DNA from 3 places in the Rhodococcus sp. 2G genome. Region 3 is predicted to be linked to each of the others. Evidence: riboswitches for the same ligand, from Rfam matches in the RefSeq annotation. Region 3 holds a riboswitch; each other region holds the start of a gene.

Region 1 (7,181 bases), 450 kb from region 3:
CGTCGTTGCGTTCGTCCGCCCCCGCCGTGTGGTGGAAGACGATCCGGCCCTCCGGTTCCCCGATCCGCTCGATCAGTCCGTGCGCCAGCGACTTTCCGCTCTCCGGTTCGATCAGCTGGAACTTGATCGACGACGATCCGGAGTTGAGGACCAGGACGGTGCCTGCGGTGACCGGGTTCGGGCTGCTCACGCGTCTTCCTCCTGCGCCTGGATCGCGGTGATGGCGATGGTGTTGACGATGTCCTGGATCAGGGCGCCCCGCGAGAGGTCGTTGACCGGCTTGTTCAGGCCTTGCAGGACGGGTCCGACGGCGACGGCACCGGCGCTGCGCTGCACGGCCTTGTAGGTGTTGTTGCCGGTGTTCAGGTCCGGGAAGATGAACACCGTGGCGCGTCCGGCGACGTCGGAGTCGGGCAGCTTCGCGCTCGCGACCGTCGGTTCGATCGCCGCGTCGTACTGGATCGGACCTTCCACCAGCAGGTCGGGTCGCCGCTCCCGCACCAACGTCGTGGCCGAGCGGACCTTGTCGACGTCGGCACCCGAACCGGATTCGCCGGTGGAGTACGACAGCATCGCGACCCTCGGGTCGATGCCGAACCGGGCGGCGGTCGCGGCGGACGAAATCGCGATGTCGGCGAGCTGGTCGGCGGTCGGGTCGGGGACGACGGCGCAGTCGCCGTACGCGAGGACACGGTCGGCGAGGCACATCAGGAAGATGCTCGACACCGTGGAGACGCCCGGTTCGGTCTTGATGATCTCGAGGGCGGGGCGGATCGTGTGGGCGGTGGTGTGGGCCGCGCCCGAAACCATGCCGTCGGCCAGTCCCAGGTGCACCATCATCGTGCCGAAATATGAGATGTCGCGCATGATCTCGCGTGCACGTTCGACGGTCATGCCTTTGTGGGCACGCAGCCGCGCGTACTCCTCCGCGAACCGGTCGGCGTGCTCGGAAGTGCGCGGGTCGAGGATCTGCGCCTGCGACAGGTCCACCCCGAGTTCCGACGCCCGCTGGCGGACGGCTGCCTCGTCGCCGAGGATCGTCAGCTTCGCGATGCCACGCTGGAGCACGCGTCCGGCGGCTCGAAGGATGCGGTCGTCCTCGCCCTCGGGCAACACGATGTGCCGCTGCTGGGCCCGCGCGCGGTCGATGAGCTGGTATTCGAACATCTGCGGGGTGGTCACGGACGGTCGCGGCAGTCGCAACCGGTCGAGCAGAGAACGGGAATCGACGTGTCGTTCCATGAGCGCGAGTGCCGTGTCGATCTTGCGCTGTGCGCCGAGGGCCATGCGGCCTCGGGTGCGGTCGGCAGCCGAGGCGGTGTCGAAGGTGCCGAGTTCGGTGGTGAGTATCGGCAGCGACGGCTTCAAGGCCGTGACAAGCTGCGCGATCATCGGGTGCGGCAGCAGGCCCCCGTTCATGATGATGCCGGCGAGCGTCGGGAATCCTTCGGCGGCATTGGCATTGACCAGCGCGAGGATGACGTCGGAGCGGTCGGCGGGAGCGATGACGACGACGCCGTCGGTGAGCCGCTCGAGAATCCGTTCGGCGGTCATGCCACCGACCATGATCCGCAGCGCTTCCCGCTGCAGCAGGTCGGGGTCACCGCTGTAGAGCTCGCCTCCGATCGCGGTCTGCAGCTCGGCCATCGTCGGCGCGACCAGTGCGGGCACCTCCGGGAGCGTCCACACCGGTTCGGTGCGGTCGCCGAGAGCCCGGGCGATCTCGTCGAGTGCATGGGGGTCGCAGCGGTTCACCACCACCGCGCCGAGATGCGCATGCTGTCCCGCGAGCTCGTTCGCACACACACCGGCGAGCTGGGCGATCTCCGAGGGCGTGCGGCGGGAACCGCGCAGGACGAGCAGTACCGGGGCGTCGAGGTTCGCCGCGATGCGGGCGTTGTACGACAGTTCGCTGGGGTTGGCGATCTCGGTGTAGTCGCTGCCGACGATGACGACGGCGTCGCAGCGGTCCGCCACCGCGTGGTACTTGCCGACGATGTCGCTGAGCGCGGCGTCCGGGTCGTCGTGGACGTCGTCGTAGGTGACGCCGATGCAGTCCTCGTAGGCGAGGTCGACGGTGGTGTGTTCGAGCAACAGTTCGAGGATGTAGTCGATGTCGCTGTCGGAGCGCGCGATGGGACGGAAGACACCGACGCGGGCGGTGGACGCGCACAGCGTCTGCAGCACGCCCAGGGCGACCGTCGACTTCCCGGTGTCCCCTTCCGGAGCTGCGATGTAGATGCTCGAGACGGACCCTGCAGCAGCACTCATGGATTCCACCCTAACTGCAAACTTTGCTCCGTCCCGCGTACCCGCGCGCACGCCCGGCCGGAGGTGTCCGGCCGGGCATGGGAGTCGCGGGATGTCAGGACTGGGTCTGCAGCACGCGCGGGGTGTCGGGCTGCTCGGTGCCGCTCCTACTCAGCGGAGAAGCGGCACCTTGCGGGTCGGACGTCAGGTGAGTGCGCGCAGGCGCGGGGCGAGGTCGCGCTCGAACAACTCCAGGAACCGCTTCTGATCATGACCCGGCGCATGGAACACCAGATGATTCAACCCCGCATCGACATACGCCCTGACCTGCTCGACCGCCTCGTCCGGATCCGACGCCACGATCCACCGCTTGGCGACCTGCTCGATCGGCAACGCATCCGCCGCCGCCTCCATCTCCATCGGATCGTCGATGGAATGCTTCTGCTCCGGCGTGAGCGACAGCGGTGCCCAGAACCGGGTGTTCTCCAACGCCTTGTCCGGATCGGTGTCGTACGAGATCTTGATCTCGATCATCTTGTCGATCTGCGCGACATCCCGCTCCGCCTTCTCCGCCCCCTCCGCCACGGCCGGCAACAGTTTGTCGGTGTAGAGCTCCATGCCCTTGCCGGAGGTGCAGATGAACCCGCCCCCCGCGCGTCCGGCATAGCGGGCCACGACCGGGCCACCGGCGGCGACGTAGACCGGGATGCCACCCTCGGGCACGTCGTAGATCGACGCCCCCTTGGTGGTGTAGTACTCGCCCTCGAAATCGACCCGGTCTCCGCGCCACAACTCGCGCATCAACCGCACCGATTCGCGCAGCCGGGCGAAACGTTCCTTGAACTCCGGCCACTGGCCGGCGTAGCCGGTGGCGATCTCGTTGAGTGCTTCACCGGTGCCGACCCCGAGGAAGATCCGTCCCGGATACAGACACCCCATCGTCGCGAAGGCCTGCGCGATCACCGCCGGGTTGTACCGGAACGTCGGCGTGAGCACACTCGTGCCCAGCTGCAACCTTTCGGTGCGCTCCCCCACAGCGGTCATCCACGCCAACGAGAACGGCGCATGCCCACCGTTGTGCCGCCACGGCTGGAAATGATCCGACACCGTCGCCGAATCCATCCCGTGCGCCTCGGCCAACACACCCAACTCCACCAGCTCGCGCGGGCCGAACTGCTCCGCCGACGCCTTGTATCCCAACTTCAAACCCTGAGCCACAGATTCCTCCGACCGTTCGCGTTCCGATGTCCCCGAGTATGCCCACCGGACGCTCGTCGTCGGTCGAGACCGACGTTGTGTTCGAAATTCACCGAAGAATCGCACACAACACCGGTCTCGACAGGTCACCCGAGGGCACCGGCGCGGTGCAACGCGCGTCGCACCCTTTCGACGAGGACTCGAGGTCGCCGATACAGCAGGTCGGCGCCGACACGCACCACGGTCCAACCGAGCTCCGACAGCAACGCATAGCGGTCGATGTCGATGGTCCGCTGTACTCGGTCGGTCCAGTGCTGCGCACCGTCGTACTCGACGAGGACCCTCCACTGCTTCCAGCCCATGTCCGCACGTGCCACGAACCGCCCACCGTCGTAGATCTCGATCTGCGTCTCCGGCACGGGCAGACCGGACCGGACGATCAGCAGCCGCGTGTGCGTCTCCGGTGGTGACGCGGCACCTCCGTCGACGAGTTCGAGAACCTTCCGTACGGACGCGAGGTGCCGAGCGCCCTTGTTCCGAGCGGCCACCGCTTCGATCTCGTGGACCTTCGTTCCGGTCGCATTGCAGAGCGCGTCCACCATTTCGACGCACCGATCGAGGTCCGCACCGCGCGCGAGGTCGAAGGCCGTTCGGGCCGGTATCGTCACCGTCATTCCGTCGACGACGCAGGATTCGATGTCGTCGACGCTGCGAACGATGATGCCCGGCGTCGAGTGCAGTTTTCCGGGCCGCACGATCTCCGCGGGCAACGACGCGTCGAGCCAACGGGTCCCGTGCACGGCGGCTGCGGACGGTCCGGCCAGTACCCCGGCGCCTCCGGTCCACAACCAGGCGGCCTTCGCGCGTAGCAGCGCGGTCGCTTCGACTCCCGGAGCGACGTACACATTGCGATGAAGCTTCACGAAGTAGTGCCGAAGTTGATACCGCGTCACCGATCCGGCCGCCAGTGCATCGGTGCCGGCGAACGGTTCGTGGAAGTCGACCATGAGCGCGAGCGTGCCCGGTCTCCTGCGTTCCCGGTACCCCGAATCCGCCGTCTGTGGAGAACTTTCGACGTTATCCCCAGACGCGCCGAATCGAGACCGGTGTTGTTGTCGATTTCTCGCGAGTTATCGACAACAACACCGGTCTCGACGAACGTCCTCGTGGCCGTGGGTGACCGAGGTGACGACGAGTTCGTCGGCGTCCGTTACTCGGCGGAGGGTGTCGAGACGCTCCGCCACCGAGCTCGGCGCCCCCACGAACTGGGTGACGATGCGGTCGTCGACGAGGGCTCGCTCCTCGTCGGTCAGCGGCGGGGTGGTCTCCGGGTCCGGGTACGGGATCGCGCCGTGGCCCGAGCGGATGCTGTGCGTCCAATGCCCGTAGGTCGACGCCAACTCGCGTGCGGTGGCGTCGTCGTCGGCGACCACCGCGTCGGCCGAGACCACCACGTAGGGCTTCCTCAGGATCGGCGACGGACGGAACGCCGACCGGTACGCCTCGACCGCTTCGACTGTCGTGCCCGGGTGGACGTGCTCACGGCGACGTCCTGTGGGCGGGAGCCATCGGAATGGGCCTTTCGGGAATGCCGGGTGTGGGAAAGCGAGGGTGCAGACGTGGGTCCCGGCCCGTCCCCCTGCGGACGGGCCGGGACTCACGCGGCGAAGAACGACGGGAGGTTCGGCGAGCGGTTCGGCTCAGCGACGACACCGGTGCGAAGTACCGCTATGACACCGGTGCGAAGTACCGCTATGACACCGGTGCGGAGTACCGCCGTGACACCGCTGCGGAGTACCGCCGTGACACCGCTGCGGAGTACCGCCGTGACACCGCTGCGGAGTACCGCCGTGACACCGCTGCGAAGTACCGCGGCACAGGTCGATGTGCAGGCGGCACCACGAGGCGCGCTCGGTCCAGCGGGTCATGCTCGTTCCTCCATCGATCCCGGCGGTAGCACCCGCACCCGCGTACGGGGGGTTGCTGCGACGTCGTAGAGCCAGGTCTCTCGGTCGCTCTGGATGGTCGCGCCTCAAGCTACGGAGTGCGGCACGCCGCGGAAAGGCTTTCTCTCACTGTGACGGAAATCCGTTCCTCGTCGAGACCGATGTCGATGTCGACGCGGTGCCCCGGCATCGACGACAAGGCCGGTTTCGGTACGCCGTAGACTCGCCTCGGTGACCCCGCTCGAACTCTTCCTCGTCGCATTGGCCGGACTGGGCGCCGGAGCGATCAACTCCCTCGTCGGATCCGGCACTCTCATCACCTTCCCGACGCTCGTCGCGTTCGGTGTGCCCCCGGTGACCGCGACGATGTCCAACGCGATCGGCCTGGTCGCTGGAGGTGTGTCAGGCACCTGGGGGTATCGGCGCGAGCTGCGCGGGCAATGGGAGCGGCTGCGATGGCAGATCCCGGCGTCGTTCTGCGGGGCACTGGTAGGAGCGTGGCTCCTGCTCCACCTGCCTGAGACCGTCTTCGAGACGGTCGTACCCATCCTGCTCCTCCTGGCCCTTACCCTCGTCGTGTTCCAGCCGAAGATCCAGGCGTGGGTGGCCCGCAGAACCGGCGACGACGCCGACGGCCACCTCGGACCGGTGCGGATGACACTGCTCGTCGTCGGCACTTTCGCCGTCGGCATCTACGGCGGCTATTTCACGGCGGCGCAGGGCATTCTGCTCATGGGTTTGTTCGGAGCGTTGCTGCACGACCACATCCAGCGACAGAACGCGGTGAAGAATCTGCTGTCGCTGGTGGTGAACGTCGTGGCCGCGTGCGCGTACATCCTGGTGGCGTTCGACCGGATCGACTGGACCGTGGCCGCACTGATCGCGGTGGGTTCTTTGATCGGTGGCTATCTCGGTTCCCACTACGGCCGGCGCCTGTCGCCGGTCGCGCTGCGGGCGGTGATCGTCGTGGTGGGGCTGATCGGGCTTTACCGACTGCTCGCCTGACGCACCACTTTCCGGAATTCGCCTCTGCCGGGGTTGTCCGCAGCGTTACGAGAAGAACAGGTATCAATTCGATTTCAGAGAAATGGGAATCCCCGCCACCACGAGAGTTGCCGACTCACTGGCCTCGGCGACCCGCGCATTGAGCCGACCCAGCATGTCGCGGAACAACCGCCCCGACGCACTCGCCGGCACCACACCACTGCCCACCTCGTTGCTGACCGCGACCACGGGGACCCGGGCCTGCCGCCACGCATCGAGGAGATCGTCGATGTCGGCGTCGACGGCAGCGGAATTCTCTGTGTTCCACACGTCGTGGAGGTCGAGTCGTGCCGTGAGCCAGGTTCCGAGACAGTCGACGAGCAGGGGTTCGTCCGCGTCCCGCAGTACCTTCGCCACGTCCGGGGTCTCGATCGTCGACCACGATTTCGGTCGTCTCTCCCGATGCAGTGCAACACGTTCCGCCCACTCCGCGTCACCCTCTCGTGTCCCGCCGGTGGCGACGTAGGTGACGGACGGGCAGGACGCGAGTAGTTCCTCGGCGTGCCGCGACTTGCCCGACCGCACTCCCCCGAGAACCAGCGTCCGATGCGGCACGACCGGAGTCCCTTCACCCACGTGGACCACCTCACCGTCACGACCGGGACGAGCATCCACCTGCTGCAGACGATTCCGCAGTTCGTCGATGGGCGGATTGTGGTGACCCAGATGCACTGCGACCACCTCGGTGTTCTCGGTGACGGCACCGACACCGCGCAGACCATCCACCATCGCGCCGAACTCGGG
Region 2 (7,181 bases), 2.1 Mb from region 3:
AGGTGGCTTTCGAACCGGGATGGTCGTCGCAGGGGAACCAGGTGGGTGCGCCGTTGGGCTGACTCGCGACGAGCGAACCCTCGTCGAGTTCTTCCCAGCCGACCTCACCCCACATGGTCCGCAGTGGGGTGGGGGTCCCCGAGTACTGCACACCGAAGACGAGGACCGCCCCGGCAGGGAGTTTCTCGGCGGGGGTGACGGTGAGCTTGCCGCCACGATGCGCGAACTTGGCGGGACGTCGCCCGTTGACGGTCACCTTCGTGACTCGCATCGACTGCGCGAGATCGAGCGAATACTTGGCGCGCACGTCCGTAGTCGTGGCGATGATCTTCGCCCGGCCGTCGAGCCGATTGGACACGACCTTGTAGGTGAGTTCGAGTTCGTAGCGGGAGGCCCGGTAGCCGCGGTTCCCGCTCTCGGGCAGATAAGGGTCGAGCGGCCGGTCCGCGGCGACCGGCGCGACGGGCTTGGCGGCCTTGATGGGCTTCACCGCGGCGACCAGTCGTTCGGCGTGGTCCACGGCGTGATCGGATTGCCCTGCCAGCGAGTGGACGGCGGGACGACGTCGCCGCGCATCACCAGCGAGGCCGGGCCGACGGTGGCACCGTCGCCGATGCCCGAGGCGGGCAACGCGACGCATTGGGGGCCGAGCGTGGCGCCGGCGCCGAGGGTCACGGTGTCCATGGACATGATCCGATCATGGAACAGGTGGGTCTGTACAACGCAACCGCGTTCGACGGTCGCACCGTCGCCCAGGGACACCAGGTCGGCCTCGGGCAGCCAGTAGCTCTCGCACCACACACCGCGCCCGATCCTCGACCCCAGCGCGCGCAGCCACAGGTTCATCACGGCGGTGCCCGCCGCGGCCCGGGCGAACCACGGTGCCGTCACGGTCTCCACGAAGGTGTCGGAGACCTCGTTGCGCCACACGAACGAACTCCACAGCGGGTGCTCGACGCGTCCGATCCGACCGACGACGAGCCATTTCGCGATCACGGTCACGAGGCACGCCACGGCTCCGGCCACCATGAGCACGAGACCGCCCAGCAGCGCAGCGGCGAGATAGCCCCAGTGCACGGCGAGGGTGTTGAGTGCGAAGAGCACACCGAGCCCGATGCCGTAGGTGACGACCATGGGCACGAGCCGGAAGGTCTCCACCGCGCCGCGCGCGATCTTCAGTTTCAGCGGCGGTGCGAAGGTGCGGCTCGCGTCGCTGTCACCGCTTGCGCGCCGCAGGCGCACCGGGGGACTGCCCAGCCACGACGAGCCGGATTTCGCCTTCTCCGGAGCCGCGGAGAGCACCGCGACGAGCCCGTGCTTCGGGACGCGCCGACCCGGCGCCGCCATACCCGAGTTGCCGAGGAAGGCACGCTTGCCGACCTTCGCATGCGAGATGTACAGCCACCCGCCGCCGAGTTCGTAGGAGGCGACCATCGTGTCGTCGGCGAGGAACGCTCCATCGGCGACCTTGGTGAACTTGGGAACCATCAGCACGGTCGACGCCTCGACGTCCTTACCGATGTCGGCGCCGAGCAATCGGAGCCAGATCGGGGTGAGCATCGACGCGTAGAGCGGGAACAGGAAGGTGCGCGAGGAGTCCATGAGGCGCTCGGTGAACCACACCTGCCAGCCCACGCGGCTGCGCACGGGATGCCAGCCCTCGGTCATCCCGACGGCAAGCAGTCGCACGGCCGTCAGGGTGAGCAGGGCGAAGACGAACATCGTCAGCAGCGCCGCGACGGGCAGCATCGCCAGGGAGTGCACCACGGCGTCGGAGACGGTGGGGGTGTCGTGCACCCACCACACGAGCAGCGCGACCCCGGCGGCGATCGAGACGACGGGCAGGCCGCCGAGCAGGATCGACGACAGCGCGTAGACCGGCACCCACCTGCCGCCCCGCGGCGGTATCGCGGCGGGCCACGGCCGGTCGGCCTTGCCGGCCTTGCGGGCGGGGGAGCCCGACCAGTTCTGCCCGGCCTTCACGCGACCGAACACCGCGGATCCGGCCTCCACTTCGGCGTCCTTACCGATCCGCGCGCCGGGGGCCAGAAACGAGCGGGCGCCCACCGTGGCGCCGGCACCGATCCGGATGCTTCCGATGTGGACGACGTCGCCGTCCACCCAGTAGCCGCCGAGGTCCACCTCCGGCTCGACGGCACACCCGTCGCCGAGTTCGAGGAGACCGGTGACCGGTGGAAGACTGTGCAGGTCGACGTCGCGGCCGACCTTCGCTCCCAGCGCCCGCGCGTACTGCCGCATCCAGGGAGCGCTCGAGATGTTCACGGCACCCACGGCCTCGGACAGTCGCAGAGCCGTCCACAGCCGGAGATGGACGCTCCCACCGCGTGGGTAGCTTCCGGGCTCTATGCCGCGCAGGAGCAGACGCGAACCCGCGACGGAGATCGCCATGCGCCCGACGGGCGTGAGGAACAGCAGGACACCGAGCGCGACCCACCACCACGACAGGGTGACGGTCCACGGCACGTCCACGACGAGCGCGACGACGTTGTTCAGGATCGCCAGCCAGGTCACCCACTGCAGTCCGGTGAGGGTGGTGAGGACGGCGGTCACGGCGATCTGCCCGAGCTGGGCGAGCCGCGGCACCGGGGTCACCTCTCGCGGTGTCGCCGCTTCCGTCGGCGCGAGTTCGTCGAGGTAGACGGCGAGCGATCCGAGCCTCGGGTGGTCGTACAGTTCTGCGACGGTCATCTCCGGATACCGGCTCCGCAGCGCCGTGACGAGTTGCGCCGCCGCGAGGGAACCACCGCCGAGTTCGAAGAAGTCGTCGTCGACGCCCTCGATCCGGGCGCCGAGGATGTCGGTCCACAGTTCGGCGACCCATTCGGCGGTGGGATCGAGACCGAGTGCTTCCACCGAGTCGGCATCGGCGCCGGGCAGCGGCCACGGCAGAGCGTTGCGGTCGACCTTGCCGGACGTGCGGGTGGGCAGTTCGTCGACGAGCGCGAGTCGGGGGACGAGCGCGGCCGGGAGTTGTTCGGACAGCAGGTCGTGGGCCGACGCGATGTCGAAGTCCGGATCGGTGGAGGCGAGGTATCCCACGAGGATCGAATGTCCCGCGGCCGTCTTGCGGACCGCGCACGCACCGCCCGCCACGCCGGGCAGGTTCTGCAGTGCGTTGTCGACCTCGCCGAGTTCGATGCGGCGGCCACCGATCTTGACCTGGTCGTCGGCGCGTCCCTGGAACAGCAGACCGGCGCGGTCGAGCGTCACGAGATCACCGCTGCGGTAGGCGCGGTCCCAGCCGAGCATGGGCATCGGAGCGTACTTCTCGGCGTCCTTCGCCGGATCGAGGTAGCGCGCGAGGCCGACACCACCGATGACGAGTTCACCGGTCGCGCCCTCCTCGACGGGGTTGCCGTCGGCGTCCACGACGGCGAGATCCCATCCGTCGAGGGGCAGGCCGATGCGGACCGGTCCGGTGCCGTCCATCAGCGACGCGCAGGCCACGACCGTCGCCTCGGTGGGGCCGTAGGTGTTCCACACCTCGCGTCCCCGAACCGCGAGACGTTCGACGAGATCGGGTGGGCAGGCCTCGCCACCGAAGATGAGCAGACGCACCGCCTCGAGGGCTTCGGCCGGCCACATCGCCGCGAGGGTGGGCACCGTGGAGACGACGTTGATGTTGCGCGAGACGAGCCACGGCCCGAGGTCCATGCCGGAGCGGACGAGCGCGCGGGGCGCCGGAACCAGGCAGGCGCCGTGCCGCCAGGCGAGCCACATCTCCTCGCACGAGGCGTCGAACGCCACGGACAGCCCGGCCAGGACCCGGTCGCCGGGACCGAGCGGCTCCCCTTGGCAGAACATCCGCGCTTCCGCGTCGACGAAGGCCGCCGCATTGCGGTGGGTGACGGCGACACCCTTCGGTGTTCCGGTTGAACCGGAGGTGAAGATGATCCACGCGTCGTCATCGAGGTTCGGGCCCCGCACCACCGGGGTGCCCGACGGCGCGGCCGTGCCCGGTCCGATGCCCTCGTCCGTGACGATGGCGGTGACCTGCGCTTCCGAGAACACGAGTTCGGCCCGCTCGTCGGGATCGTCGGCGTCGACGGGGACGTACGCGGCGCCCGCGGCGAGAATGGAGAGAATCGTCACATACAGGTCGCTGCGCCCGGAGGTCATGCGGACCCCGACCCTGTCGCCGGCCCCGACGCCCGCGTCGTTCAGCGCATACGCACCGGCGATCACCGCCTCGACCAGTTCGGCGTATTCGAGGACCGTCGCGCCGTCGTCGATCGCGGGGGCGTCGGGATGTGCTTCGGCAGTGCTCCGCAGCAGGTCGACGAGGGTGCGGGCGGGTGGAGCGTGCGACGCGCGGAGGAACTCGTCGGGGATGGGGGACCGGCCGACGGGGGTCGAGGTTATGGCTGGCAATTCCGCTGGTCCTTCTGCTCGATGGTGCTTCCGGTTATCTCACGTCCGGGTGGACGGCAGGTGAACGTTCGGCGCGCAGAACGCGTGTCGGCGTCGTGCGGTGCCGGGCGACGCGGAGCTGTGCGGGGTTGACACGGCCCGGTCGTCCTGCCATTCTCTTCGCCAGGTCATGAGTACCAGCGTCAAGCCCCGGCTAGCTGGTCGGCAACCCTCCAACCGCGGTGGGGTGCTCCGGGTGACGACCGGGCCGTGAATCCACTACCGGACACGGCAAGCGCGGACTCCGCCGGCGACGAGAATTCTCCGTCGTAGGCGTCACCGGCGGGTCCCCGAGTACACAAGGGATTTGTCATGACTGCTGTAGCCACCACCACCTGCATCGCTCCCTTTGCCACCGTTTCCGGCTGTGACGTGCAGGTTCCGCTCGTCCAGGGGGGTACCTGCACCTATGCGAACTTCGACTACGCGGCGAGCGCACCGGCGCTGTCCGCCGTCACCGACCGCATCACCGAGCTGCTGCCCTTCTATGCGAGCGTGCACCGCGGCGCCGGATACGCTTCGCGGATCAGCACCACCGCCTACGAGGACGCCCGCTCCTCCGTGTCGCGCTTCGTCGGCGCGGCCGACGACCAGGTCGTCGTCTTCACGCGCAACACCACCGATTCGCTGAACCTGCTCGCGAGTGCGGTGCCCGGCGATGTCGTGGTGCTCGACATCGAGCACCACGCGAATCTGCTGCCCTGGAAGAACTCTCGCATCGTCGAGGCTGCGGACACCGTCTCCGAGACGGTGTGGCGTCTCGCGGTCGAACTGCAGCGCGCACCCGCGGCCCTGCTCGCCGTCACCGGTGCTTCCAACGTCACCGGTGAGGTCCTGCCGATCGCCGAACTCGCCGAGCTCGCACACGCTTCCGGTGCCCGGATCCTCGTCGACGGTGCGCAGCTCGTGCCCCATCGCCGTGTCGATCTCGTCGAGCTCGGTGTGGACTACCTCGCCTTCTCCGGCCACAAGCTGTACGCGCCGTTCGGTGCGGGAGTGCTCGTCGGCCGCCGAGACTGGCTCGACGCCGCCGAGCCGTACCTCGCCGGTGGCGGCGCGGTGCGCGAGGTGCGCCTCGATCACACCGAATGGTCCTGCGCCCCTGCGCGTCACGAGGCCGGCACCCCCAACGTGCTCGGCGTCGCCGCCCTTGCCGCCGCGTGCGATGCGCTCGCCGGTTTCGACGCCGACGCGGTGATCCGTCACGAGGAGGCCCTGTGCGCCCTGCTCGTCGACGGTCTGCAGGCCATCGACGGCGTGGAAGTGCTTCGGCTGTGGAACGATTCGGCCGACAGTGTCGGGATCGTCACCTTCACGGTCGACGGCTACGAGCCCGGCCACGTCGCCTCCTATCTGTCCGCCGAGTACGGCATCGGCGTCCGTGACGGACGCTTCTGCGCCCACCCGCTGCTCGCGCGGGTCGGTCGTGCCGGCGGAGCCGTCCGGGCGTCGCTCGGACTCGGCAGCTCGTCCGACGATGTCGAGCGGCTCCTCGGAGCGCTCCGGTCGCTGGTCGAGAACGGGCCGACGTGGGTGCACGCGAAGACCGCCGGCGTGTGGAACCCCTCGCCGGAGACGCGTCCCGGCCTCGGAGCGACCGACGGCGACGCATCTCCGTGCGTCTAACGGTCGACAATTCCCCATAGGATCAGTAGGGTAATTCGCATGGGACGGACGAGGACGATCGCTGCGGCACGCTGGTGCCGTCGTCATGTCGACCTCTGCCGTACGGCATCGGGAATCTGTCCGGACTGAAGGTCTTCTCCCTCACAGTCTTCCGGCTCACAGGCCTATCCCTCCGTGCCGCTCCGCGGCCCGTACCGAGAGGTATCCCATGTCCGTCGCATCCACCGTCACCCCTGTATCCGCAGACCCGGCCGTCGTCGAGTCCGCCGCGATCCGGCCGTTGCGCGTCGCCGTCGAACTCACCGGTCACTCCGGGCCCGACTACTGGGCCGACCTGACCCTGGGACGTGTCGGCGACCCGCCGCTCGACCTCAGCGCCGATGTATCCAACGTCGTGCGGGTGCGTGCCGCCGACCTGCGTGAAGCCGGGAAACTGCGCGACCGCATCCGTGCAGAGGCCGCCGAGGAGGGCCGCGATCCCGATTCGGTCACGGTGCTCGTCGACGTCGAGATCGTCCTCGCCTCCGATGCCCGCACCGCCCGCACCCGCCGCACCCGCCCGGAATCGACTCGCGGGGAGGCCGGCACGCTGTCCTATGTCGGAACGCCGCACGGTCTCGCCGGGCTGATCGCGGACATCCATGCCGTGCAGGTCGCCGACGGCGTCACGCTGATCCCGCTCGCCGCGCCGTTCACCGTCGAGCATCTCGTCGACGGAACGCTGCCGTGGCTGGAGTCGCGCGGCCTCGTCGAGGTCTCGCCGACCGTCGTCGAGGTCCTGCGCCGGTTCGGTGAGGGCGCTCGGACATCCGTGCGCGCTTCCTGACACGCATCGGTATTGCGAAGGAGGGGCAGGAGTTTCGACTCCTGCCCCTCCTTCGCATGCGTTCACGCCGTACGGCGGTCGAGTGATTCGACGACGTGTACGCGCGGATCGGGGTCGAACCGGTAGCCCGACCCACGGACAGTGGTGATGATGTTGCCGAAACGTCCCAGCTTGGAACGGATCCGGGAGACATGGACGTCGACACTGCGGTTGCCGCGGTCGGTGTCGAAGTCGTCGTTCTCCGAGTATCCGGCGCCGAGCGGCCTCAATGCCGCGCGGGACACCGCGACGCGGGGCC
Region 3 (7,181 bases):
CCGGGACGGAGCGGGAGCGGAGTCGGAGAACAAGGTCACGCTCATGTATGTCGACCTGCACCTCGATCGGGCTGATCCGCGCGAGCGACTCCGCCGAGTCCACGAGTCGGCCGCTCTCGAGAAACAGCGCATCCGGCGTCCGGAGTCGGCTGCCTCCGTTGCGGCGGTGGATGCATCGCCCGCGTTCGACCTGGCGATGACGATCCGGAGAGCGCACCGCGGGCGGGTGGGGCCTACGGGAGACGTGGTGCCGCTGGCCAAAACCACCGTGACGAATGTGCCGCGCGGGCCGGTCGAGGGCCTCCGATTCGGTGGCAGTCCCGCCGTCGAGGCGATCGGTACTCCGATGCTCAACCGGAACTACAGTCTCGTCCACTCCGTGACCTCGCTCGGCGAGGTTCTCACCTTGTCTTTTCTGGCCTCGGACTCTTGCATGCCCGACCCCGAGCAGTACGAGCGGCACCTCGCCGAAGCCTTCGCGGAACTATCCCGGGACTGCCTGCCTCCCGGCGCGCGGACGGTTTCCGGTACCGGCCGCGATTCGACGCCGGACGGGCGCCTGGAAGAATGAACGACGTGACTTCGACGATCCTGGACGGCAAAGCAACCCGCGACGAAATCTTCGAGGACCTGAAGGTCCGCGTGGATGCGCTGAAGGCCAAAGGCGTCACGCCCGGTCTCGGCACGATCCTCGTCGGCGACGATCCGGGATCCGCGGCCTATGTGCGCGGTAAGCACAACGACTGCGCGAAGGTCGGCATCACGTCGATCCGCAAGGATCTGCCCGCCGACATCACCCAGGAACAGCTGTTCGAGGCGATCGACGAGCTCAACGCCGACCCTGCCTGCACCGGCTACATAGTCCAGCTCCCGCTGCCGAAGCATCTCGACGAGAACGCGGCGCTCGAGCGCATGGATCCGGGCAAGGACGCCGACGGATTGCACCCGGTCAACCTCGGCCGGCTCGTGCTCGGCAAGGAGGCTCCGCTGCCCTGCACGCCGCGCGGCATCATCCACCTGCTGCGCCGCTACGACGTGGAGATCGCCGGCGCGCACGTGGTGGTGGTCGGTCGTGGCGTCACCGTCGGCCGCCCGATCGGTCTGCTGCTGACCCGTCGTTCGGAGAACGCGACGGTCACCCTCTGCCACACCGGCACTCGTGATCTCGCTGCAGAGGTGCGTCGCGCCGACATCATCGTCGCCGCCGCAGGTGTTCCCGGGCTGGTGACGGCGGACATGGTCAAGCCCGGCGCCGCTGTGCTGGACGTGGGTGTCTCCCGCACCGAGGACGGACTGCGCGGCGACGTCGCCGCGGACGTGCGCGAGGTCGCGGGCTTCGTGTCCCCGAACCCCGGTGGCGTCGGACCGCTCACCCGCGCCTTCCTGCTGACCAACGTCGTGGAGCGGGCCGAGCTGCTCGCGACCCGATAAGCGGGTCGACGACCCCGGGAGACGAGATGGCTCAGGCTATGCGATTCACGCGTCTGAACCTGCCGCTGCTCGCGGTCACCCTGGTGATCGCGGCAGCGGTGATCTTGGTGATCGCCGATCGGTGGCGACGCGGAGCGTTCGTCTTCGGCGGCGCCACCATCCTCGCCGGCCTGTTCCGCTGGGCTCTCGACGAGGACAAGGTCGGTGTCCTCGCGGTACGCGGCAAGGCGTTCGACGTCGCCTCGATGATGGTCGTCGGCGGAATCGTGGTAGCGCTCGCCGCGTCGATCGACCCGCTGGGAACCGACTAGCCCTCGGCGAGCTTCATCAGTTCGACGAGGAGCTTCGCGACCTCGTCGGCCTCGGTGAGGAATCCGTCGTGTCCGTCGCGGGAGACGAGCACACGCAGGTCGCCCGATCCCGGGAGCAGATCGGCGATCTCCTGCTGCAGGCGCAGCGGGTACAGGCGGTCGGAGTCGACGCCGGCGACGATCGTCGGGACCGGGGTGGACGCGAGTGCGGCCTCGACGCCGCCGCGTCCGCGCCCGACGTCGTGCCGGTTCATCACGTCGGACAACACCACGTAGGTACCGGGATCGAAACGCGCGACGAGCTTGCGCGCCTGGTGCTCGAGATAGCTCTGCACGGCGTACCGGCCGCCGCGCCACGGGTCCTCGTCGTCCTGGGGTAGATTCCCGAAGCGCGTGTCGAGTTCGAGTTCGGTCCGGTAGGTGAGGTGCGCGATGGTCCGGGCGATGGCGAGTCCGGCTTCGGGACGCCGCCCCGTGCCGTAGTAGTCGCCGCCCTGCCAGTCGGGGTCGGCCGTGATGGCAGCCATCTGCGCGGTCTGGGTGCCGATCTGGTCGGCGGTCGCGCGGGCACCGGTGGCGAGGACGAGCGACGCTCGCACCCGCTCCGGGTACGCGATGATCCACTCGAGGGTGCGCATGCCACCCATCGATCCGCCGGTCACGGCGGCGGGGACGTCGATGCCGAGCCTGTCGAGCAGCGCCACCTCGGCCGCCACCTGGTCGCGCACGGTGATCAGCGGGAAGCGGGATCCCCAGGCCTTGCCGTCGGGTGCGGTGCTGCCGGGGCCGGTGGTGCCGCGGCACCCGCCGAGAATGTTCGTCGAAACCACGCACCAGCGGTCGGTGTCGATCGGAGCACCGGGGCCGACCATGCCCGACCACCAGCCGGGGGACGGATGGTCCGGTCCGGCGGGGCCGGTGACGTGCGAGTCGCCGGTGAGGGCGTGTTCGACGAGCACCACGTTGTCGCGGGCGGGGGACAGTTCGCCCCACCTCTGCACGGCGACGGTGACGTTCGGCAGCGTCTCGCCGCTCTCGAGCGCGAGATCACCGATGTCGATGGTGTCGAGGCGTCCGTCTGCCGGGGGCAGTTCGACGCGACGCCGCTCGGTGCCCGCCGTCAAGAGATGACCGCCTCGAGGCTCGCGGTGGGCTGGCAGCGCCGGCTGCGGATGTCGGTCATCGCGTCCTTCCGGCGGTGATGGGAGGTGTGATCGTGGCTTGCGTGCGACAGCACATCATCATCTCAGTCCTCCCGACAACAGGCTTGTCGGTGGGGTTCCACCGACCGTGTCATCACCCGGAGCACCCCACCCCGGTCGGAGGGTTGCCGGCCAGCAAGCCGGGGCTTGACGCTGGCACTCATGACTTTCCCGGCAGTCTAGCGACTCTCCGTTGCAGGGTCTTTATGCACCCTCTGAACATCCCTGACCAGCAGGAAAGTTACCGGTCGGTAGGGCGTGAGGGTGGGACGAGGCGCTTTGCGGTCGTCGGCAATAGCAGTACGCTTGTCATGTTTGGCCGCGGTTCAGGACGTGGACACGGCCATGCTCGCTGCTCGCGAGCCGACGGCGACCGCACCCACAAAGTGCGGTCGATTGGGGACCTACAGAAACGTCCTAGGAGGACACGAAACGCATATGTCCAAGATCAAGGTTGAAGGTAAGGTCGTCGAGCTCGACGGCGACGAGATGACCCGCATCATCTGGCAGTTCATCAAGGACAAGCTGATCCACCCGTACCTGGACGTGGATCTCGAGTACTACGACCTCGGCGTGGAGAACCGCGACGCCACCGACGACCAGGTGACGGTCGATGCGGCGAACGCCATCAAGAAGCACAACGTCGGCGTCAAGTGCGCCACCATCACCCCCGACGAAGCGCGTGTCGAGGAGTTCGGCCTGAAGAAGATGTGGCGGTCGCCCAACGGCACCATCCGTAACATCCTCGGCGGCACCATCTTCCGCGCGCCCATCATCATCTCGAACGTGCCGCGTCTGGTGCCGGGCTGGACCAAGCCCGTCATCGTCGGCCGTCACGCGTTCGGCGATCAGTACCGCGCCACCGACTTCAAGGTCGACCGCCCGGGCACCGTCACCATCACCTTCACGCCCGAGGACGGCAGCGAGCCGATCCAGCACGAGGTCTGCCAGATCCCCGAGGACGGCGGCGTCGTGATGGGTATGTACAACTACAAGAAGTCCATCCAGGACTTCGCGCGCGCCTCGCTCTCGTACGGCCTGCAGCGCAACTACCCGGTCTACCTGTCGACCAAGAACACGATCCTGAAGGCCTACGACGGCATGTTCAAGGACGAGTTCCAGCGGATCTACGAGGAAGAGTTCAAGGCGGAGTTCGACGCCGCCGGTCTCACCTACGAGCACCGCCTCATCGACGACATGGTCGCATCGTCCCTCAAGTGGGAGGGCGGCTACGTCTGGGCCTGCAAGAACTACGACGGCGACGTCCAGTCCGACACCGTCGCGCAGGGCTACGGCTCGCTGGGGCTGATGACCTCCGTCCTGATGACCCCGGATGGCAAGACCGTCGAGGCGGAGGCCGCACACGGCACCGTCACCCGGCACTACCGTCAGCACCAGCAGGGCAAGCCGACGTCGACCAACCCGATCGCGTCGATCTTCGCCTGGACCCGTGGCCTCGAGCACCGCGGCAAGCTGGACAACACCCCCGAGGTCATCGAGTTCGCGCAGCAGCTCGAGGACGTCGTCATCAAGACCGTCGAAGCCGGTCAGATGACCAAGGACCTCGCCCTGCTCGTCGGCCCCGAGCAGGGCTGGCTGACCACCGAGGAGTTCCTCGCAGCGCTCGACGAGAACCTGCAGAAGGCTCGCGCCTGATCTTCCGCTCCGTTCTCGACAGCACGTACACGGGACGCCCCAATCGGGCGTCCCGTGTCGTGTTCCCGAGCACTCCCGGCACCGGCTACCGTTTCGTGTACCACTGTCAGTCGCATCACCGTAGGGCTCGGGAGGAGGACGGCCGTGACCACCACTGCCACCGACTCCGAAGCCCGCGGCGGAGCGCACGCACGCCGGCGGTTCTGGACCCGGGTATGGATGCTGATGTTCGGCTCGGCGCTGGCCTACCTGCCCGTCGCGCTCGCGCCGAATCTGATCCACGCGATCGCCCGCCGCACCGACGAACTGGCCTACGACCGGTCCACGCCGGTGCGCAGCGGCGTGCTCACCACCCTCACGATGGGTGAGGCCGCCGCCGTCCTCGGGGTGCTCGCCGCCCTCGTCATCGCGCTCAATCTCATCGCGTGGTCGCTCGGACCGGTCATCGCCGCCGAGGGTTCGTCCCGATCGACCGAGGCGTTGCGCCTCGAGCACCTCGAACTGTGCGGGTCGGTGTTCGGTGTCGGAGCGACGATGACCTTCGTCGCAGCGCTGCTCGACGGTCTCCCACACTCCGTGGATCTGGCGGCGCTGCTGCTGTTCCCGGCGGTCTTCGTGATCGTGGTACTCAGCCAGGACCTGTTCCTCGCGACCCAACGCGGCGTCGGTGCCCGCCGTCGTCTGCGCCGGGAGGCGTCGCTGCTGCGCCGACGTGAACTGCTCGCCACGGCGGCGAGGCTGCGACCGGGCGACCCGCGGGTCGCCGGCCACCCCTTCGCGGCGCTCGCCGTCGAACTCGCGGTCCTGGCCGTCGTCACGGTGGTGACGGGGTTCCTCATGATCGTGGTGTTCGACGACGAGTCGGGCTCCGGGCCCTTCCTGGATTCCTCGGACATGGTCTTCGTGGTGGTCACGTCCGCGATCACGATGTTCACGGCCGTCGTCCTCGTGCTGTGGACGGTCCGCTGCTGGTTGCTCCGCCGATACGTCGGCGCGGTCCTGGCCGCGGCGTTGGGTGGCACCCTCTACGTCGTGGTCGGTGCGGGAATCGTGTGGGCGGCACTCGACGAGGACGCCGTCGCCGAGGCGATCGCCTCCGCCGCCGTCCTGTACGCCTGGATAGTCCTGCCGGCCGCCGTCCTGCTCCTCGGCACCGTCGGGGTGGGCCGTCGGGGTCGCTTCCCGGGTGTCACCGCCGCCCTGCGCGCCGCGGTGCTGCGCGAGCGGTACCGGGTGCGGCGCGCCGAGCTCGACGGTGGTCGGAGGAACGGTCGAGCGGAGGGTTCCGTCCCGCCGCTCCGTCATCTGATCGTGCGGGCGCGCACCGTCGCCCGTGTCGCTCCGGCGGACCGGACATGACGACGGGGACGTCCTCCTCGGAGGACGGCCCCGTCGATCCACTCGTCTACCGGTGCGCGCCCACCGGATCGCGGTGCGGAGCGCGCTGCCGCTCCGTCTGCTCGGTGAGCAGGTGGCCGAACAGACCCCCGGCGCGCAGCCATTCCCACTCGAGGGGAGTGTCGATCCGGGAGCGGCCAGTCCACCACCGTCGACTTGGGGAGCCCGGTGATCCCGACGAGTTCGCGCAGCGTCCGGATCGGGTGCTCGGCGTCGAATGCGTTGAGCAGATCGAACGCGCGGGCGACGCTCCGCACGCCGCCGTCGGCTTCGGCGACCGTCGATGCCTGTGTCATGCGAGTCACTCCAGGCCCACAGAACGGTTCGAACAATCCGCAGAATGGAACACATGAGTGTTTCCCCAGGAATACTCTCGGGACGTTCCGCTGAATGAGAGAAATTGGTGAATGTGTTCCGTCTTGTGGAACTCGCGGTCGTGGGGTGAGCCACTCTCACGGCAGGCTCCTTCCACGGTGGAGCAGCGGCATCGCCGGCGTCGGCTACGGTGACCCGGTGCCTCTCGTGATCACCACCGTGAACGTCAACGGCGTGCGCGCAGCCGCAGCCAAGGGTCTCGTCGACTGGCTCGCCTCGTCGGCCGCCGACATCGTGTGCCTGCAGGAGGTGCGGGCCACCGAGAAGCAGTTCCACGCCGCGATCGCCCCGGCGCTGGAGGCCGGATGGCACTGTGTCGGCGCGGAGTCCTCGGCCAAGGGCCGCGCCGGGGTGGCGATCCTCTCGCGTGTCCCGGCGGACGCCGTCCGCGTCGGATTCGACGTCGACGAGTTCGCCTCGGCCGGCCGCTACATCGAGGCCGACTTCGGCGACGTGACGGTGGGAAGCCTCTACCTGCCGACCGGTGAAGCACAGACGTCGAAGCAGGACGAGAAGGAACACTTCATGAAGAGCTTCGCGACCTACCTCGCCGAACGGTACGCCGCGGTGACGGCCGCAGGTCGCGACATGGTGGTGTGCGGCGACTGGAACATCGCCCCTACCGAGCGGGACATCAAGAACTGGAAGGGCAACGTCAAGAAGTCCGGCTTCCTGCCCGAGGAGCGCGCGTGGGTCGGCGACCTCCTCGAGACCGGCTGGCGCGACGTAGTGCGTGACCTCCACGGCGACGTCGCGGGCCCCTATTCGTGGTGGTCGTACCGCGGCAAGGCATTCGACACCGACGCAG

The links. Region 3 has a riboswitch for S-adenosylmethionine ahead of metX (homoserine O-acetyltransferase MetX). Riboswitches for the same ligand answer to the same signal wherever they lie in the genome.
Region 1: it holds a riboswitch for S-adenosylmethionine, as region 3 does, so the genes downstream of both, BO226_RS15430 (LLM class flavin-dependent oxidoreductase) here and metX (homoserine O-acetyltransferase MetX) in region 3, are expected to answer to the same signal.
Region 2: it holds a riboswitch for S-adenosylmethionine, as region 3 does, so the genes downstream of both, BO226_RS23450 (aminotransferase class V-fold PLP-dependent enzyme) here and metX (homoserine O-acetyltransferase MetX) in region 3, are expected to answer to the same signal.

What each region holds. Positions count from the first base shown of each region.
Region 1 is NZ_CP018063.1:3,275,446-3,282,626, forward strand. It holds gene BO226_RS15410 (acetate/propionate family kinase) at 1-190, opposite strand, end outside; gene pta (phosphate acetyltransferase) at 187-2,271, opposite strand; gene fgd (glucose-6-phosphate dehydrogenase (coenzyme-F420)) at 2,455-3,468, opposite strand; gene BO226_RS15425 (DUF559 domain-containing protein) at 3,594-4,454, opposite strand; partial or broken gene BO226_RS15430 (LLM class flavin-dependent oxidoreductase) at 4,578-4,985, opposite strand; SAM riboswitch class I at 5,383-5,475, opposite strand; gene BO226_RS15435 (sulfite exporter TauE/SafE family protein) at 5,625-6,398, shown strand; gene cobU (bifunctional adenosylcobinamide kinase/adenosylcobinamide-phosphate guanylyltransferase) at 6,462-7,181, opposite strand, start outside.
Region 2 is NZ_CP018063.1:4,937,153-4,944,333, forward strand. It holds gene BO226_RS23440 (M1 family metallopeptidase) at 1-520, opposite strand, end outside; gene BO226_RS23445 (Pls/PosA family non-ribosomal peptide synthetase) at 487-4,392, opposite strand; SAM riboswitch class IV at 4,558-4,675, shown strand; gene BO226_RS23450 (aminotransferase class V-fold PLP-dependent enzyme) at 4,744-6,057, shown strand; gene BO226_RS23455 (LLM class flavin-dependent oxidoreductase) at 6,266-6,883, shown strand; gene BO226_RS23460 (winged helix-turn-helix domain-containing protein) at 6,946-7,181, opposite strand, start outside.
Region 3 is NZ_CP018063.1:2,825,195-2,832,375, reverse strand. It holds gene BO226_RS13390 (wax ester/triacylglycerol synthase domain-containing protein) at 1-571, shown strand, start outside; gene BO226_RS13385 (bifunctional methylenetetrahydrofolate dehydrogenase/methenyltetrahydrofolate cyclohydrolase) at 577-1,431, shown strand; gene BO226_RS13380 (DUF3017 domain-containing protein) at 1,458-1,742, shown strand; gene metX (homoserine O-acetyltransferase MetX) at 1,739-2,866, opposite strand; SAM riboswitch class IV at 3,001-3,112, opposite strand; gene BO226_RS13370 (NADP-dependent isocitrate dehydrogenase) at 3,383-4,600, shown strand; gene BO226_RS13365 (hypothetical protein) at 4,745-5,959, shown strand; gene BO226_RS28115 (helix-turn-helix domain-containing protein) at 5,902-6,294, opposite strand; gene BO226_RS13355 (exodeoxyribonuclease III) at 6,512-7,181, shown strand, end outside.